4 regions of the Ferrovibrio xuzhouensis genome follow, and region 1 is predicted to be linked to each of the others. Evidence: predicted binding sites of a transcription regulator. Region 1 holds the regulator's gene; each other region holds the start of a gene.

Region 1 (4,843 bases):
GGTGCCGGACCTGCTGATCGGCAACGACGGTCGGCTGATCGCCGCGCGCGCCGGCGATGGCGTGCATTTCTATCTCAGCGGCAGCGTGCCGCCGCGCAGCTTTGCCGGCGAAGTCTGGTGGCAGCGTCTCGGCGCACCGCCGCTTTATCCCTGGCCGGCCTTGCGTCGCAACGACACCGAGGGACGCAGCGGCGTCGACGGGTCCGTGCGCTGCGATCCCGACGGCTGCGCCTGGCGCCATGACGGCTTTCTGGTTGCCCTGCCGAAACGGCCGCAGGCGATCACCGAGGATTGCCGCCATGCCGATGCGGTGATCGCCCAGCAACTGGCGATCCGCTATCGCTGTCCGGCCGCCCGCGTGGTGATCGACCGTTTTGATCTGCGGCGCTCAGGTGCGCATACGCTATTCCTCGACCGCCAGACCGGCCTGCGCGTGGTGACCGTGGCGGAAAGCCGCGGCCGGCGGCCCTGGGCGCTGTTGCAGGGCCATGGGCTGCCCGGCAGTGCGGATACGGATGAAGCGGGATCGCCTCGCAATCATTTTTCTGTATCGCCCTGAAAGCCTGTGTCAGACTCGCCGCATGATCTTCGGCCCCGGGCGTGGCTCGGATACCAGGACGGGTTTCTGCGATGAGTTGCCGGCGGATACGATCCGCTCCGGCCGGCTCCGCGATGTCTACGCCTACTGGCTGGACCTCAGGCAGTCCCTCGGCCATCTGCCGGGGCGCCAGCATATCGATCCGCTGGCGCTGCGGCTGCATCTGCCGTTCCTGTGGATGGTGGATGCCGTGCCGGCGGAGCGGGGCATGCGTTATCGCTACCGCCTGATCGGCACCGAAATCGTGGCGGCACGTGGCGGCGATGATACCGGAAAATTCGTCGACGAGGTAAACCGTGAACTCGCCGGCCGCCAGGATGTCAGCGCCCGCTTCGCTCTCGTGTTGCTCAATGGCCGGGCGCACTGGCGGCTGGGCCCGCCGCTGTGGGTCAACATCATCGGCGATCGCGCGCCCTATATCGAGAATATCTACATGCCGCTGGCCGGCGAAGACGGCGCGCCCGGCATCGTGCTGGCGGTGAATGCCTATTTCGACCACAGCCTGCGCGAGATCGCGCTCTACGGCATGCGCCGGGAAACGCCGTAATCTCGCGGTTTTCTCCGGGCGCCGCAGACATTGTGGCTTTTGCCTGCCATGGCGGAACCGATCCGCCGCCGACCCGTTCCGTACGGACAGGCAGCAGACAGGAGCCACATCATGACGGACATCAGGAAATCCCGGATTCTCATCATCGCCACCAACGGCTTCGAGCAATCGGAACTGACAGTGCCGCGCGACCGCCTGAAGGAAGCCGGCGCCACGGTCGAGGTGGCCTCGCCGGACGGCAAGGCGATCCGCGGCTGGAAGGACAAGGACTGGGGTGACAAGGTCGAGGTCGATCTCGCGCTCTCGGCGGTGAAGCCGGACCAGTATGATGCGCTGGTGATTCCCGGCGGCCAGATGAACCCCGATACGCTGCGTCTCGACGATGCCGCGATGGGGCTGGTGAAAAGCTTCATCTCCGGCGGCAGGATCGTCGCGGCGATCTGCCATGGCCCGTGGCTGCTGGTCGAAGCCGGCGTGGTGCGCGACCGTCAGGTCACGTCCTGGAAGTCGATCAAAACCGATGTCAGCAATGCCGGCGGGCACTGGGTCGACAAGGCGGTGGTGAACGACAACGGCATCATCACCAGCCGCTCGCCAAAGGACCTCGACGCCTTCGTCGGCAAGATCATCGAGGAGGTGCAGGAGGGCAAGCACAAGCGCGCCGCCTGACCTTAATTCGATAAGGCGTGAGGGCGGCGTCGCCGGCCCTCACTCGCCGCAGCAGGCCTGGGCTTCGAGTACGGCGAGATAGTCGGCAGGCAGCAGGTCGCGGCCGGCCAGCAGATGCGCCAGGTAGTCCCGGTGTGGCAGCAGGTCGGTCGTGGCCACGTTTTCCGCAATATAGGTGATCGCCTGCACCGGCCGGCCGTCGCCGCCGAACACGGTGATCGGCTGGCGGCGATACTGGCCGGTGGCGACGCCCTCGTATTCGTCGAGTACATCGAGGCCGGCCGGCAGCATGCGGTTGATGGTGCCGAAGACCCGGCCGCCGGCAAGGGGCAGGATGTTGGCGGCGCCGGCGCCGTTGAACTTCGCCCAGGGCTTGTTGAAAGCGAGCCGCCAGTCGGGCAGGGCGGCCAGCAGGCGCTGTTCGACCGCGACGCCGCGCGGAGTCAGCCGGTCATCGGCCAGCCGCGCCGGATTCATGTTGGAGCCGTAGGCGAAATACCAGATCGGTGCGGCGGTCATCGCGGCGCTGTCCTGCGGGCAAAAAAGAAACGGGGCGCATTGCTGCGCCCCGCGATCATAGTCCCGGCGATGCCGGTATCGTCAATCAGTAGCGGCGCAGCAGGCCGACCAGGCGGCCCTGCACCTTGACCCGGTCGGGGCCGAAGATGCGCGTCTCATAGGCCGGATTGGCGGCTTCCAGCGCCACCGAGTTGCCCTTGCGGCGCAGGCGCTTCAGCGTCACTTCCTGGTCGTCGACCAGCGCCACCACGATGGTGCCGTTGTCGGCATTCTCGCTGCGCTGGATGATCACCGTGTCGCCATCCATGATGCCGGCATCGACCATCGAGTCGCCGGCCACTTCCAGCGCATAATGCTCGCCGTTGCCGAGCAGGCCGATCGGCACGTCGATCTGCGTGCTCATGTCGCGCAGCGCCTCGATCGGCGTACCGGCGGCGATGCGGCCATAGAGCGGCAGGGTGACGATGTCGCGGGCGTTGTAGGGATTGACCGTCACCGGCGTGCCCGGCATCGGCTTGTCGCTGCTCTCGACGGCGCGCGGCATCATGCGGTTGCGCGGGGTGGCGCTGCGCTGCGCGACGGCACCGACACCGCCGCGGATCGGTACCGCCGAGTCCGGCAGGCGCAGCACTTCCAGCGCGCGGGCACGATGGGCAAGCCGGCGGATGAAGCCGCGTTCCTCCAGGCCGGTCACCAGACGGTGGATGCCGGACTTGGATTTCAGCTTCATCGCCTCCTTCATTTCCTCGAAAGAGGGCGAGACGCCGGTGGTTTCCAGCTTGTCGTGAATGTAGAGCAGCAGGTCGTGCTGCTTGCGGGTCAGCATAGAGGTGCCTCCTCGATATCCGCCGCCGGCCGGTGGGTCCTGTTGCCCGCAGGCTGGGCATCAGCGGCTGCGGCGGTCGGCCCGTGGACTGGCGGCATGAACGCGAAATCCACGAAATGTTCTAATGAGGTTCTGCATACGGGTCAAGTATTTTTTCCACAGGCAGGGCCGCGGCCCCTCTATATCTTGATATTGTTTATCCCATGTTCCCCGTATTTTGTGGTTCGGGGTCGGCGAGGGCTGCCTCATAGAGGGCAACAGCCTCGGCCGAGAAGCAGACAAAGACAATCTGTTCCGGGCGCGGTTCGCGGGCAACGAATCGGCGGACTTCCGCCACCGCGATCCCGGTCGCGGCCTGCAGCGGGTAACCGTAGATGCCGGTCGAGATGGCGGGGAAGGCGATGCTGCCGAGCCGGTGCAGGCGGGCGAGCTCGAGGCTGTTGCGATAGCAGGCGGACAATAATCCGGACTCGCCGCGCCGGCCGCCTTGCCAGACCGGCCCCACCGTGTGAATCACATGGCGGGCGGGCAGGCGATAGCCGCCGGTGATGCGGGCCTCGCCGGTCGGGCAGCCACCGAGCGTGCGGCATTCCGACTGCAGGGCGGGGCCAGCCGCACGGTGGATGGCGCCATCGACACCGCCGCCGCCAAGCAGGCTTTCATTCGCCGCGTTGACGATGGCATCGACCGCGAGTCTGGTGATGTCGCCGGTTTCGATGCGGATGCGGGGCGCGGCCATGGCGGCATCCTAGCGAATCCGCGATTTTCCGGCGACTCGCCGGGAAAGCATCGGCGCCGCCGTTGTTTACGCTTCCCTAACCATGGGAAACGACAATGACAGCAAGGCCTTGCGATGCAGCCTTGCCGCCCTGCCGGCCATCGTTTAACCGGGGCGAGATGAGCGATCCGACCAGAGCACCCGAGCTGAACCTGAAACCGCGCCGCGCCGCCAGCGCGCAAAGCGCGGCGCAGGCCTATGGCACGACGCAGGCACAGGCCGCGCCCGGCCGTCCGGTTGTGGATCATCCTACGACCTGCTTTATCATATTGAAATGAAAGCATTTTTTCTAAGTGATTCCAGAGGTGGTGCCGGGATTGGGGATCGGCATTTAGTGCGCTATTGTGATGGTCACGAGCGATCATCGGCGCGCGCAGTGAATTCCTTTGATGCACGGCGCTCAATTCAATCCCTTCCGGCTCAGGCTTCTATCTCGCCGATTCGGTGGAGCCTCTGGAGCCGTCCGCGAGCCGGTTCCGGCTAGATGATCAACCGGGCAACTTCTGCCTCCGAGTTGCGCCACCCTCAGTGCCTCCGTCAAGGGCAGCGGTAGTCTTGCAGGAAGGATAACCCGAGCAAGCCAGGAACGGTTGATATGCTCCGCCGGAACGAACGACCATCGATCCATCACCACAGGTGGGACAATAATCTCCAACTGACATCGGGCGTGCGATCCTCACCCGATTGGACGGTGCCCCCCGCACGGGAACTTTCCACCGAGATGTTGCGCTTGAAATTACAACGAGGGTGGGTGCTGCATGCCTCGAAGGGGCCATATTGGCCGTCGTACCGCTTCATGGTGCCGCAGCCGCACTTCGGGCACGGGCTCTGAACGCCTTCCTCCGCTTCGATCTCCACTGCGCCGGTTCTCGCTAGCTCGATCAGAAAGCGCGACGGCGCATCGGC
Region 2 (4,843 bases), on a different contig from region 1:
CGGAGCCAAAGCACTTGGAGTGAGTATTGTAGTCGATATTCTTCGACAGTCGACGAATCTTGCCAATCAGCGGCAGGCCATACCACAGGTCCATGAGCCAGAAGCTAATCGTGTCCCAGTACGTCTTGATGACGACTACCGACAGGAACAGGGCGACGCCGAGGGCTATCAGTTCCCGGTAGGTGTGAAGAATGTCCATTGCGGTCTCGAGCATGGAGCCCCCGTTACTTGTCTTTTGCTGGGATTGGTTTGAAGTCGGCAGCGAAATCGTGGCCGACGTGTTCGTAATAGACCTTGCCGTATTTTGCGCCGAAAGGCGGTGCATTCGGGAACACGAGGTCAATGCACTTGATTGGCGCTTCGCCCTTATCAATGAACACCCGGTACAGCAACGCATCGTTACCTGGGTAGACATTGACCAGCGTATCGAGGCTGACGTCCGGCGCCTTGTTTCGGTCTGTTGGCTTGTAACGCTTATAGACCACGACTTTCGGCTTGCCGACGGGGGTGGTCTCGTTCTTGAGCACCGCGACGTGCGACAGCCCGATCAGATGCCCATTTGCCATACCGCCATATGAGGTGTCGTATAGGCCTGGAGCATAGTCAGTCGTCTTGTAATCGAACTCCTTGCCGTCGGAGAGGCGCTTGACCTCTCCACTGACGCGCGGCTTGTCAGCCAGACATGAGGCCTGAAACACGCTGTCGCTTGCGAAAGCGGATGAAATTCCAAGATTGCTGGCGATGGACTGGGTGAAGCCTTTGTGCTGCCCACCCAGCATTGCCACAGTGACGCCCGCTGATTGATCGGCGGCGACGCCGCCGAAGTCGATTTCATAGGCCTTTGGTCGGGCGACCGGCTTGGACGGCAATTCCACCTGTGTGACCGGCTTGAGCGGAGCAGCTTCTGGCTTCTCGTCACCCTTGCTCGCTGAGCCCGGGATGGCGCCGGTCTGGGCGGATGCGGTCTCGATGGAGTTGTCCACCCGGTAGAAATCGGCATTGGGCTTGCGGTTCTGCAGATAGGTGGAGAGATCTGCCTCACTCTGGATTTCCACGATCTCGACGCGCCGGTTCTTGGCACGGCCATCGTCGGTCCTGTTGTCGGCGATTGGGTATTTTTCTCCGGCCCCCTGATAGTAGAGGCGGTTCGGATTGAACCCCTGGCGACGGAAGACCTCACCAACAGCGCGGGCGCGGGCTTCGGACAGCTCTGCGTTCGCTTCGGACGAGCCGGTATCATCTGAATGGCCAACGAGCAGAATGCGCTGGTCGCGATGCTGCTCCATCCATTTCTGCCTGTCCTGGGGGGACAGGTTTTGCGGAGGATTGGTATTGACGTAGGTTTCGGCGACTGCCCGGAAGTATTGCTCGGCCTGCGGGGTCAGCTTGGCTGAACCAGGTTCGAAGTGCTCCACGCCCTCCCAAGTCGAAACCTGGCCGATACGGACATTCTGTTCCTGACCCTGGCTGTTTGTTGACTGGACAACGACATCGTCGAATTTGACGGTGACCCTATTTGCCTGAGCAATTTTCCATTGCTGGCAGCGGCGATCATCTATGTCTTTGCCAATGACATAGCCTGCCGCGCCGCCGCCTACCGCAGCCACCGCTGCCGGGGCTGCCTTACGACCGCTCAAGAAGTACGCCAACGTGCCGACCGCAATGGCACCGACGGCCGCTCCGATGTATTTGCTGCTGGATACTGAGCAGGGGTTGTCGTCACCGCCGTCGGCCGATGAAGTGCCATTTCCCGTCGTCACGCACCCGGAAACGGTTCCAGCGATCGCCAGCGCCGCGACCAGCCCGTAGCCACGGCTTCGCTTCGCGCGGTAAGTCACGCTAATTCCAAGAATATCGGCCAACTTATTCCCCCAAATAGATACCCGCCCATGACAACTATACCGCTTTTCGTTATCCCCTCAACTGCATACATATGTATTAGAGGTGGTACTCAGTTGGGCCCCGGTAATTTGCCCTTGCCGCCAAGCGGTCAATTTTTCTCAATAAATTAAGCGTTTACGCGGTCGTATATCCCGCGCGGCCTAAGTGAAGAGCGCCCTAGGAATAAGAACAAATAGAAAACACATAGCTTTCGCACTAAGAGTCAGGCCAGTTGCAGAGAGAGACGTTCAATCTTGTCCGCCTACGCCGAACTCCATGCCTTCAGCAACTTCACCTTCCTGGAGGGTGCGAGCCATGCCGAGGAACTGGTCCAGCAGGCCGCTTTCCTGGGCCTGAAGGCCATCGCAATCACCGACCGCAACACGTTCGCCGGTGTGGTCCGCGCCCATGTGGCTGCCAGGAATGCCGCCATCCAGATCATCATTGGCGCCCGGCTGGATTTCCGCGATGCCCCGAGCGTCATCTGCCTGCCAACGAATCTGGCCGCCTATAGCCGCCTCAGCCAGCTCATCTCGCTCAGCCGTCGTCGCGCCCCCAAGGGCGAGGCCGAGCTCTACTGGGCCGACCTGGTCGAGCGGCTGGACGGCCAGCAGATCATCCTGCTGGCCTCCAAACGGCTGGAGCAGGCCTTCATCAGCCAGATCGAAGCCCTGCGCGACCTGATTGGCGACAGCCTGTCTCTTGGGGTCTCCAACCTGATGCGCGGCCGCGACCGCCAGCGCATTGACCGCTGGGCCAAGGTGGCGGCCAAGGCTGGCGTCGCCATGGTCGCCGTCAATGATGTCATCTACCATCACCCGAGCCGCGCCCGCCTGCAGGATGTGCTCACGGCGACCCGGCACAGATGCACGGTCGACGAACTGGGCCTGCGCGCCGAGCCCAATGCCGAGCGATACCTGAAATCGTCTGCGCAGATGGCCAAGCTGTTCCGGGACTATCCAGAGGCACTGGCCCGCAGTGTCGAAATCGCCAGCCGCTGTCAGTTCTCCCTGTCCGAGCTCGCTTACGTCTACCCCGAGGAAAGCCGGGGCGAGAGCGCGACACCCCAGGCGGAACTCGAGCGTCTGACCTGGCTGGGCGCCAAGACCCGCTACCCGGATGGCGTACCGGCCAAGGTGCAGGCCCAGCTCGAGCATGAACTGCGGCTCATCGAACAGCTCAACTACCCGGCCTATTTCCTGACCGTCCACGAGATGGTCAAGTTCGCCCGCGACCGGGGCATCCTGTGCCAGGGGCGTGGCTCGGCCGCCAACTCAGCCGTCTGCTTCTGCCTTGGCGTCACCTCGGTCGACCCGGCCACACAGGACGTGCTGTTCGAGCGCTTCATCTCGGCCGAGCGAGCCGAGCCGCCCGACATCGACGTCGACTTCGAGCATGAGCGCCGCGAGGAGGTCATCCAGCATATCTATGAGAAGTACGGCCGCGACCGGGCGGGCATTGCCGCCACCGTCATCAGCTTTCGCTCCAAGCTCGCCATCCGCACCGTCGGCCGGGCGCTCGGCCTGTCCATGGATTCCATCAGCCGCATCTCCCGGACCATGCACTGGTGGTCCAAGGAGCGGTATTCGGCGGACTCGCTGCGGGATGCCGGTATCGACCCGGATTCCGCGCTCATCCGGACCGTGGTCGAGCTCGCCAACGAGCTGATCGGCTTCCCGCGCCATATCAGCCAGCATGTCGGCGGCTTCGTCATCACCAACGGGCCGCTGGCCGACCTGGTGCCGGTCGAGAATGCCCGCATGGCCGACCGGACCATCGTCCAGTGGGACAAGGATGACCTGGATGCGCTCGGGCTCCTGAAGATCGACGTGCTGGCGCTTGGGATGCTGACCTGCATCGCCAAATGCTTCGGCCTGCTGGAGCGGCATTACGGCAAGGCCTACGACCTGGCCTCTATCCCGCAGGACGACCCGGCCACCTATGACATGATCTGCCAGGCCGACACGGTGGGGGTTTTCCAGATCGAAAGCCGGGCGCAGATGACCATGCTGCCACGGCTGAAGCCCCGGACCTTCTATGACCTGGTCATCGAGGTCGCCATAGTCCGGCCCGGCCCCATCCAAGGCGGCATGGTGCATCCGTTCCTGAAGCGCCGTCAGGGGCTGGAGCCGGTATCCTACCCATCGGAAGCCCTGAGAGAGGTGCTCGGCAAGACCATGGGCGTGCCGCTCTTCCAGGAGCAGGCCATGAAGATTGCCATGGTCAGCGCAGGCTTCAGCGCCGGTGAGGCCGACCAGCTGCGGCGCGCCATGGCAACCTTCAAACGGACCGGCACCATCGGCAATTTCCGGGACAAGCTCATCAACGGCATGACCGAGCGTGGCTACCGGACCGAGTTCGCCGAGCAGGTCTTCAGCCAGATCGAGGGCTTCGGCGAATACGGCTTCCCGGAAAGCCATGCCGCCAGCTTTGCCCTGCTGGCCTATGCATCGAGCTGGCTGAAATGCCATTACCCGGCTGCCTTCACCGCTGCCATCCTGAATGCCCAGCCGATGGGCTTCTATTCGCCCAGCCGCCTGGTCATCGATGCCAGGGACCATGGCGTCGAAGTGCGGCCCATCGACGTCAACTACAGCTGTTGGGACAACACCCTGGAGCCGACCGCCGGGCGCCATGGGCATGCCCTGCGGCTCGGCTTCCGCCAGATCAAGGGCTTCCGGCAGGACGATGCCGAGCGGCTGACCGATGCCCGCAATGATGGCTACAGCGCCATCCGGGACATCTGGCGGCAGGCGGGCCTGATACCGGCCGTGCTGGAGCGGCTGGCCCGGGCAGACGCCTTCGGTTCGCTGGGCCTCGACCGCCGGTCGGCGCTCTGGGCCATCAAGGGCCTGAGCGATGCCCCTCTGCCACTGTTCGACTTCGCAGAGACCGTCATCCCGGCCAGCAGCAACCTGCCGCCGGTCGAGACCGGGCCAGAGCCGGAGATCCAGCTGCCGCG
Region 3 (4,843 bases), on a different contig from region 1:
TGGTCGGCGATCACCCGGTGGCTCATCTTGTGCTCGCCATCGGCATCAGTGGCTGAGAAATCCGCCGACGCCTCGATCAGCGTGCGCATGATGTCGATGTCGTAATTGTCGTGCTTGCCCTGCATCACCGCGGTGATGCGCTCGAGGCCCATGCCGGTATCGATCGAAGGCTTGGGCAGGGCGATGCGCTGCTCCTTGCTGACCTGCTCGAACTGCATGAACACCAGGTTCCAGATCTCGATATAGCGGTCGCCATCGGCATCCGGGCTGCCCGGCGGGCCGCCCCAGACCTTGTCGCCATGGTCGTAGAAAATTTCCGAGCAGGGACCGCAGGGGCCGGTATCGCCCATCGCCCAGAAATTGTCCGAAGTGGCGATGCGTACGATGCGATCCTCGGCTACGCCGATCTTTTTCCAGATATCAAAGGCCTGATCGTCGTCGTGATAGACGGTGACCCAGAGCTTGTCCTTGGGCAGGCCGTATTCCCTGGTGATCAGGTTCCAGGCGAACGGAATCGCCTCGTCCTTGAAATAATCGCCGAACGAGAAATTGCCGAGCATCTCGAAGAAGGTGTGGTGCCGGGCGGTATAGCCGACATTGTCGAGATCGTTGTGCTTGCCGCCGGCGCGGACGCATTTCTGCGAGGTCGCGGCGCGGGTGTAGGGGCGCTTCTCCTGGCCGGTGAAGACATTCTTGAACTGCACCATGCCGGCATTGGTGAACATCAGGGTCGGGTCGTTGCGCGGCACCAGCGGCGAGGAGTCGACCACCTGGTGCCCGGCTTTGGCGAAATAGTCGAGAAAGGCCTGCCGGATATCGCTGGCGGAGGACATTGGCTTCATACCCTTGGTTCGTCGCACCCGGCGGCCGCACCCCGATCGGGGCCCCGGGCAGCTTTGGTACAGTTCCGTATCATGGGCCGGATATCACCTCCGGCGAAGCGACTTAATTAGCGTCCCGCCTCCCCCCTGTCCAGCCAGCCGGCAAGGGGCTAACTGCCTCAGCAAAAGGCGAAAATGCCCCGCCGGACAGGGCCGGAGGGCAAAAAAAACCCCGGCACCGAGGTCCGGTGCCGGGGTTCCCATGGAGGAGAGAACTCATAGGCCGCCAAATAGCGGCCCGAGGGGAAAGATCAATCGGCATCCTCCGTTTCGTCGGCTTCCGCGCCAGCATCGATGGCGGCGGCGACGATTCCGGCGTTGGCCTTGATCGCGGCTTCGATCTTTTCGGCAACTTCCGGATTTTCCTTGAGGAATTGCTTGGCAGCCTCGCGGCCCTGGCCGATCCGCGTGCTGTCGTGGGAGAACCACGAGCCGGATTTCTCGACCACATTGGCCTTGACGCCAAGGTCGATCAGCTCGCCGGTCTTGGAGATGCCCTCGCCGTACATGATGTCGAAATCGACCACCTTGAACGGGGGCGCCACCTTGTTCTTGACCACCTTGACCCGGGTCTGGTTGCCGACCACCTCGTCGCGCACCTTGATGGCACCGATGCGGCGGATATCGAGGCGGACCGAGGCATAGAATTTCAGCGCATGGCCGCCGGTGGTGGTCTCCGGGTTGCCGAACATCACACCGATCTTCATGCGGATCTGGTTGATGAAGATCACCATGGTGTTCGACTTGGAGATCGAGGCGGTCAGCTTGCGGAGCGCCTGGCTCATCAGACGGGCCTGCAGGCCGGGCAGGCTGTCGCCCATCTCGCCTTCCAGTTCCGCCTTCGGCACCAGGGCGGCGACCGAGTCGATGACCAGCACGTCGATGGCGCCGGAACGCACCAGGGTATCGGCGATCTCGAGCGCCTGTTCGCCGGTATCCGGCTGGGAAATTAGCAATTCCCCGACATTCACGCCCAGCTTGCGGGCGTACCCCGGGTCGAGCGCGTGCTCGGCGTCGATGAAGGCGCAGGTGCCGCCCTTCTTCTGGGCCTCGGCCACCACATGCAGGGCGATGGTGGTCTTGCCCGAACTTTCCGGCCCGTAGACCTCGACGATGCGGCCGCGCGGCAGGCCGCCGATGCCCAGCGCGATGTCGAGCCCGAGCGAGCCGGTCGAGACCGACTCGATCTCGACGATCGGGCGCGAGCCGAGTTTCATCACCGAACCCTTGCCGAAGGTGCGGTCGATCTGCGACAGCGCGGCTTCCAGCGCCTTACTCTTATCCATGTTCTCTTTATCCACGAGGCGAAGACTTGCGGTCGACATTGCGGCTGCATCCTTTCATGGGGCTGGTGGAATTGCAACGATACGCTGTTCTGACCCTATATGTTCCCATCTTGTTGCCATTGTCCAGAGAAATCGGCAAGACCCCGTATTCGCTGGATATTTTTGTTCTGTTCCCGCTGAGTACACGAGTGTTTGCCGGAGTTTCCGGTCTGCCGGGCCGGCGGCACAGGAGCGCGAATCCGGCGGCGCGGGAGCGGGATTTCCGCTTAATTTTATAGCAAAAAATCCACCTTCAGTCGTCAATACGACTGGATAATCACTTTTAAATATATGATTCCACGGGCTCAGATGCCCGGGCTCAGACGCCCGGCCGGACCACCTCTCCCATCACTTCCTTGACCTTGCCGGCCAGCTGGCTGAGCGAGAACGGCTTGGGCAGGAAGTTCACATGGGCGGACTTCGCCATGTTGTTGCGCAGGCTGTCCTCGGCATAGCCGGAGATGAACAGGATCTTGAGCAGCGGCCGGCGCCGGCGCAGTTCGGCCGCCAGTGCCGGGCCGTCGAGATTGGGCATCACCACGTCGGAGATCAGCAACTCGACCCGCTCGAGCTGTTCCGCCGGCAGGGCCAGCGCCTGTTCGCCGGACGCCGCCTCGATGACGGTATAGCCCTTGTTGCGCAACGCCCGCGCCGCAAAGCTGCGCACCGCATCCTCGTCCTCGACCAGCAGCACCAGACCCTGGCCGGTCAGGTCGCGCGGATCGCTGCGGCCGTCGTCGCGCGCGACCGCCAGTTCCTCGACCGTCGGATGGTGGCGCGGCAGGAAGATGCGGAAGCAGGCGCCACTGTCCTTCTCGCTGTCGACATGGATGAAGCCGCCGGTCTGCTTGATGATGCCGTAGACCGTCGACAGGCCGAGCCCGGTGCCCGCCCCGACCGCCTTGGTGGTGAAGAACGGATCGAAGATCTTGCCGATATTCTCCGGCGCGATGCCGTGGCCGGTATCGCTGACCTCGACGCAGATATAATTGCCCGGCGGCACCGTCTCGGCACCCAGCGGCATCGCCTGCTCGATATGCCGGTTGGCGGTGCGGATCGCCAGCTCGCCGCCATCGGTCATGGCATCGCGGGCATTGACGGCAAGATTGATGATGACCTGTTCGAGTTGGCCCTGGTCGACCTTGACGAGGCCGAGATCGCGCCCGTGCACCATCTTCAGGGCGATGGTCTCGCCGATCAGCCGGCCGATCAGGTTGCGCAGGTCGGCCAGCACGTCGGTGATATCGAGCAGTTTCGGCACCAAGGTCTGCTGGCGCGAGAAGGCGAGCAGCTGGCGCACCAGGTTGGCGGCACGGCTGGCATTCTGCTTGATCTGCATGACATCGGCGAAAGACTGGTCGCCCGGCTGATGGCGCTGCAGCAGCAGGTCGCAGAAGCCGATCATTGCCGTCAGCAGGTTGTTGAAGTCATGCGCGATGCCGCCGGCAAGCTGGCCGACCGCCTGCATCTTCTGGCTCTGGTGAAACTGGCTCTGCAGGCTGCGCTGGTCGGTGGTGTCGACCAGATAGACGAGCTGGGCCGACTGGCCGTCCTCGCGTTCGGCCGAGGTAGCGGCGATCATCTCCACCATGCGTTCGCGCGGGCCGGCCAGCCCGACTTCGAGCGGCCGGCCGAAGGTCTCGCCACGGCGCACGGCGACCAGATGCCGGGTCAGGGCCAGCGCATCCTCCTCGCGCACCAGGTCGACCAGCCGCTGGCCGAGCCAGTCGTCGCGGCCCCACAGGGCGGCGAAGGCAGCATTGGCCTCGCGGATCGCGCCGCCGCCGTCGAGGACCAGGATGCCGATCGGCGCCTGGTCGAAGAAGCGGCGGAACTCGGCCTCGACCGGGCGCAGGGTGCCGCGCTGGCGCAGTTCGAGGCCCAGGTCATGCACGACGGCGCTGAAGCGGGTGGCATGGCCTTCGGCATCGCGGATCGCCGTCTGGCTGACGCCGACCAGGCGGAAGCCGGCCGCCTCGCCGCTGCCGGCGGGGCGCAGCTTGGCCTCGCCGCCTTCCCATTCCGGCGTCATCGTCTCGCCTTCGCGGGCCTCGGCGTGCTGCAGGATATCCGCCAGACCGGTGCCCGTGGCGACGATGCCTTCCGGGCTGCTGCCCAGCCAGGCGGCCAGCGTGCGGTTGACGAAGACGAGCTGCCCGTCGGGCCGCACCGAATAGAGGCCGACCGGGGCATTGTCGATAAAGGCCGCCAGCTCGTCGCGCTGGCGCAGGGCGGTCTGCAGGTCGTCCTGCCGCGTCGAGATATCCTCGATATCCCAGATCGTCAGCCCCGGCATCTGCGCCATCGGGCTGGCGATCACCTGAAACAGCAGGTCGGCGCCGGCAACCGTGATGCCGATATTCTCCCGCACCGCGCCGGCGGCAGTCTGCATCGCCAGCCGCTGCAGGATCGTCGCCGCTTCGGCATTTCCGGCCAGCAGTTGCCCGGGCGGCGGCAGCTCGACCGCCTCCACCGGCTCGGCATCGAGGCGCGACACCAGCGCGCGATAGGCGGCATTGGCGGCAACCACCCGGCCGTCGCGCGTCAGCGCCCGGGCAAACGGCCCGGTCTCGGCAACCAGCTGCGCCTGCCGGCCGATGCCGCCCGCCAGCAACCCGGATAGATGTGTCAGCATGC
Region 4 (4,843 bases), on a different contig from region 1:
CAGCCGGTCAAGTTCGCGGTCGAGTTGCCGCTGCAGGTTCTTGGTATAGGTCGACAGCCAGACGCTGCCGCCGTTCTTCTCGGCCCAGACGCTGGCCGGCGCGATATAGCCGAGCGTCTTGCCGATGCCGGTACCGGCCTCGGCCAGCACCATCTCGGGCATGCCGACCGCCTCGCGCGGCGCGAAGGCCTGCGCGGTGGTCGCGGCATAATCGGCCTGGGCCTCGCGCAGCTCCGCGGCCGGTCCCTGCGGATTGCGTCCGAGCAGGCGGGCCAGCCGTTCGCGCGCTTCAGCGGCCGACACGCTCTGGGTATCGGGCGGCGGCGGCGGCGCATAGTCGACCCATTCGGGCAGTTCCTGCCAGATGTCGAGGCCGCCGGCGCCGCCGGCCGGCACATTGGCAAGCACCGGTCCGAAGGCGTCGAGCAGCCAGGGCGCCCAGGACCAGCCGGCCTTGTTGAGCGTCTGTGCCAGCCGCGCGGCACGACGTAGGCTGCGCGGCTGCTGCTGCGGCAGTTCGGCCAGCAGGATGGCGGCGGCCTCGTGCAGATACTGCGCGGCCTCCTCGTCGTCGGCGGCATCGAGCCCGACGCGGTCGAGCAGGCCATGGGCGGTCGGCAGGCAGAAACGCGCCGGGCGCACGAAGGCAAACAGGTCGAGCAGGTCGAGCGACGGGAAGGGTTCGACACCGAGCCGCGCCGCCGTCGCCTTGCCGTGCACCAGCAGGGGCGGTGTCGCCCGGGCGCGGCGCGCGGCAGCATCAGGCGTGATCTTCTCGACCCGACCGGCTTCCGCCCACCAGGCCACGCCGCCGCCGGCCACCAGGGCCGGCAGCCGGGCCAGGGCGGCGGAGAGATCGGGTGTGTCGGTCATGGGTTCACGTCTACCAGAAAACCGGCGTCATGGCCGGGCTTGACCCGGCCATCCACGAAAAAGCCGGTGATCTCGTTTGCAATGCCAGCGAGACTCCTCGCCCGTGGATGGCCGGGTCAAGCCCGGCCATGACGACAACAATAAAGATGCTACTGCGACGCCCAGACGACGCGGTGCATCCAGGCGAGGTCCTGGGTGTCAAAGCTGCGGTCGGGATGCGCCGGGTTGAACGAACTCAGCTCGATGCGGGTCAGGGTTTTGCGCGTCAGGATCTTGCACATCACTTCGCCCTGCATGGTCTTAGCGATGATGCGGTCGCCGCGGCTCGGGTTGTTCTGCGCCGGCGAGACGATGACGATGTCGCCGTCGCGATAGACCGGCAGCATGCTGTCGCCGCTGATCTCCAGCGCATAGGCATTGGGATCGCCGAGATCTGGGAAGGGGATTTTCTCCCAGCCTTCGCCGACCGGAAAGCCGCCGTCGTCGAAATAGCCGGCCGATCCGGCCTGAGCGAGACCGATCAGCGGGATGCGGTGGCCGATCCGGCTGCCACCGCCATTCTCGCTCAGCAGGTCCATGAACTCGGCGACGCTGGCGCCGGTGGCGTCGATCACCTTGGAAATCGACTCGGTCGACGGCCAGCGCTGCTTGCCGTCGCGGGAAATCCGTTTGCTGCGGTTGAAGGTGGTGGGGTCGAGCCCGGCCTTGCGGGCCAGACCGGACGCCGTCAGCCCGTATTTCTCGGCCAGGCCGTCGAGCGCGGCCCAGATCGCCTTATGGGTAAGCATGGGAACATTGTCTTGCAATTCCCGGGTTTTGGCTACAGGAATATTCACTTATTTTGTGTTTGACATAAGAACAATATAGGAATATAAGGGTCTATCGCCGCGGGTATTTACACCCTGTTCTTCCAGACATCCGGCGCTCCCATGAAACATTCTTTCGCGCATACGGATATATCGCGCTTTGTTCCAGTGGCAGATGCGGCCGCCAGCGCCGCCACGAGTGCTGATCGGGCGGTGGTGGTCTTCGCCGACCAGACGGCCCTGCCCTGGCTGCGGCTTCTCAAGCCGGGGTTCCGCCACTGCTGTGCCTACCTGCGGCTGCCGGAGGGCTGGATAGGCGTCGATCCGTTGTCGCATTGGCTGGTTTTGCGGGCTTTTCCGGCCTGGCCACGGGAGGCCGACTTGGCCGGGCACCTGCGCCGGACCGGGCATTGCGCACTAACTGTGCCGGTCGTCGAACCGCCGCGCCGGCTGGCGCCACCGCTGCCGTTTTCCTGTGTCGAGACGGTCAAACGCCTGATCGGGTTGCAAAGCTGGACAATAAGAACACCATGGGAACCATATCAGCATTTGCGGAAAATTTCCCTTGACAATGAACCTCTTTTGTTCTATAAATCCACCTCATCAGAACATTTCGTGGATAAGGCCGCCTGAGCCGGATTTCGGCCGGGGCGCCTGCCCACCGCAGCGCCAGCAGGAAAGGAACCCCGTCATGGGTGGTCTGTTCGGATCGTCGCCGCCGCCTCCGCCGCCCGCGCCGCCACCACCCCTGCCGCCGGAGCCGGAGCAGCCGAGCGCGACCGATCTGGCCGCCGAGGCGGCGCGCGAGCGGCGCCGGCGGGCCCAGGGCGACACCATCGCCACCTCCTGGCGCGGCCTCGACAGCGCGGCCGGCAATGCCAATGCCGGGGCCGGCGCGCCGAAGCGGCTGATCGGCGACTGAGGCAGCCATGACGATGACCGATCCCCGCATTCCCGCTCAGCCCGATGCCGCCGCTCTGCGCCGGCGCCTCGGCCGCGCCCGCGGCCGCCAGCAGGTCTGGTCCGGCCTGTGGCAGGATTGCTACGATTATGCCCTGCCGGTGCGGCGCAGTGCCGTGACCGCGGCTGCGCCGGGCCAGCAGGCTGCCGGCGACAAGCTCTACGATGCGACCGCCGCCGATGCGGTCGACCAGCTCGCCGCCAGTCTGCTGGCGCAGCTGGCGCCGCCGTGGTCGCGCTGGTTTGCCTTCCGGCCCGGCCGTGACATTGCGCCGGAGCACCAGGGTGCGGCAGCCGCCGAACTCGATGCTGCCGCCGAGCTGCTGCAGGCGCAGTTCGATCGTTCGAATCTCAGTGTCGAGCTGTTCACTTCCGACGATGAACGCCTGCAGGCCCAGGCCGTGCTGGAGCGCCTCAGGCAGCATCCCGCCGAACTGCAGGTCGAGCTGAACAAGATCGAGGCGACGCACCGTTCGGTCTTCGTCGCCGGCTGGCGCCCGGCGGTCGGCTGGATCTGCGCGGCGGCCGTCGGCTGGGCTTATCTCGGCCATCCGGTCTTCCTCTGGGCGGCGGCGCTGTGGTTCCCCGGGGTGCGGCCGCCGGAGATTCAGACCGACGGCCTGTTCGAACTGGTGCTCGCCATGCTCGGCATGGCCGGCCTGCGCAGCTTCGACAAGGCGACGGGGAAGACGAAATAGTGTATATACCCTGCTAAATTAAAGGGAATAAGCACTATGACTATCTATTACCAACACGTAGGAGAACGAATGACGGCGAGAGATTTCCCAAAAAGTTTGGGAAGTAGCTCTGAAGGATTGAAGCGATTCAAATATGAAGACATTGAATCCCATATTCAGCATTTAGCGCCGCATGAGTTGCTAGATGTTCGAGCAAAGCTAAATGACTTGGCGCCGACCGGTTTTCAGATATGGGGTATACCGGCAGGGGCGGAGATTGTGCTCCGTAATATGAAAACCGGTGACTTTCTTATGCTTCTTGAGAGTACGGATTTTAGATATGCCGGCCAAGTATTGCACCGCACTTCAGGTATGTGTCATGAGCTATCCGCCCGTATATGGGGGGAGAATCGTTTCCCAATAATCATATTGCTTCAAGGGGAGATGATCTCATACGGCTGGAGTGACTTCGTGGATAACTTTGGCTTTAATCCGAAGTATCACATGCGTGGGACAACAATGTCTCTCTCCAGTGAGAGAGTTCAGAATTCACAATATAAAACTGAAGAAAATTTCATTGCACATTTGTCAGTAACGATGGGCTCGAATCCTTTCGATCAAGCAACTGATTTTAGTTCATTCGCCAATAATTTGGTGAGTCACTACAGGTTGGTGAAGGCTCGGGAGAAGCAGGAGAAATTCAGGAAGGATGTTTTCTATGCCCAGGGGGCAAGATGCGCGGTTTGCGACTTCGATATTTTATCAGGATTGGAGGCGGCCCATATTATTCCTGTCGAAAATGATGGATCTAATGATCCCCGAAATGGACTAGTGCTCTGCGCCACGCACCATAGACTGTTTGATGCGAATGTTTTCTCTATCAATCCAGATTCCTTCGACATCATTTCCCGAAGCGGGTTTTCGCGAGAACGGATTCGTCTAACAGTGGATAATTTGCGCATGATGGATAGTTTCCCGCACAAGAAAGCACTCCAGTGGCGGTGGGATAATTATAAGAAGGATGAGTGAAGAAAATTATGACGACGATCTACCGCATCATCGCCGCGGCCGACTGGGTGGCGGCAGAGGCAGCCGGCGCCTTCGCCGGCACCGCTCATGACCGCCGCGACGGCTTCATCCATTTCTCGACCGCAGCCCAGGCGGCGGAGACGGCGGCCAAGCATTATGCCGGCCAGACCGGCCTGCTGCTGCTGGCGGTCGATACGGCGAGGCTCGAGGCGCCGCTGAAATGGGAAAAGTCGCGCAACGACGATCTCTTCCCGCATCTCTACGGCGCGCTGCCGGTGGCAGCCGTCACCCGCGTGCTGCCGCTGCCGCTCGACGCGGCAACCGGCCGGCACATCTTTCCGCCAGACTTCACTTCCAAGGGCCTGCCATGAACCTCTATCGCTGCCTCGCCTGGCCTCTGGTCCGCCATGTCGATGCCGAGACGGCGCATCGCCTGACCTTGAAGCTGCTGGCCAGCGGCCTGCTGCCGTCCCAGCTTTTTTCTTCCCCGGCGCGGCG

The links. Region 1 encodes LexA, which represses DNA repair genes until DNA is damaged. Its sites were predicted from a motif close to ATGTTCTANTTTGGTTC; they were not measured.
Region 2: ACFOOQ_RS23095 (error-prone DNA polymerase) is a predicted target of LexA. The motif match lies at 2,069-2,085, and genes of this name have one in related genera.
Region 3: recA (recombinase RecA) is a predicted target of LexA. The motif match lies at 2,324-2,340, and genes of this name have one in related genera.
Region 4: ACFOOQ_RS09180 (S24 family peptidase) is a predicted target of LexA. The motif match lies at 1,730-1,746, and genes of this name have one in related genera.

What each region holds. Positions count from the first base shown of each region.
Region 1 covers NZ_JBHRYJ010000008.1:403-5,245, reverse strand. Annotated here, with positions in the region: gene ACFOOQ_RS22065 (ComEC/Rec2 family competence protein) at 1-559, shown strand, start outside; gene ACFOOQ_RS22060 (PAS domain-containing protein) at 582-1,145, shown strand; gene ACFOOQ_RS22055 (type 1 glutamine amidotransferase domain-containing protein) at 1,257-1,814, shown strand; gene ACFOOQ_RS22050 (gamma-glutamylcyclotransferase family protein) at 1,854-2,333, opposite strand; gene lexA (transcriptional repressor LexA) at 2,419-3,159, opposite strand; gene ACFOOQ_RS22040 (O-acetyl-ADP-ribose deacetylase) at 3,356-3,898, opposite strand; gene ACFOOQ_RS22035 (hypothetical protein) at 4,057-4,215, shown strand; gene ACFOOQ_RS22030 (topoisomerase DNA-binding C4 zinc finger domain-containing protein) at 4,426-4,599, opposite strand; gene ACFOOQ_RS22025 (3'-5' exonuclease) at 4,565-4,843, opposite strand, start outside.
Region 2 covers NZ_JBHRYJ010000009.1:67,971-72,813, forward strand. Annotated here, with positions in the region: gene ACFOOQ_RS23085 (hypothetical protein) at 1-214, opposite strand, end outside; gene ACFOOQ_RS23090 (OmpA family protein) at 225-1,862, opposite strand; gene ACFOOQ_RS23095 (error-prone DNA polymerase) at 2,136-4,843, shown strand, end outside.
Region 3 covers NZ_JBHRYJ010000001.1:22,369-27,211, forward strand. Annotated here, with positions in the region: gene alaS (alanine--tRNA ligase) at 1-833, opposite strand, end outside; gene recA (recombinase RecA) at 1,133-2,206, opposite strand; gene ACFOOQ_RS00125 (PAS domain-containing hybrid sensor histidine kinase/response regulator) at 2,526-4,841, opposite strand.
Region 4 covers NZ_JBHRYJ010000001.1:1,846,351-1,851,193, forward strand. Annotated here, with positions in the region: gene ACFOOQ_RS09175 (ATP-dependent DNA helicase) at 1-873, opposite strand, end outside; gene ACFOOQ_RS09180 (S24 family peptidase) at 1,023-1,661, opposite strand; gene ACFOOQ_RS09185 (hypothetical protein) at 1,803-2,312, shown strand; gene ACFOOQ_RS09190 (hypothetical protein) at 2,371-2,601, shown strand; gene ACFOOQ_RS09195 (portal protein) at 2,609-3,337, shown strand; gene ACFOOQ_RS09200 (HNH endonuclease) at 3,407-4,345, shown strand; gene ACFOOQ_RS09205 (DUF952 domain-containing protein) at 4,354-4,716, shown strand; gene ACFOOQ_RS09210 (quinone-dependent dihydroorotate dehydrogenase) at 4,713-4,843, shown strand, end outside.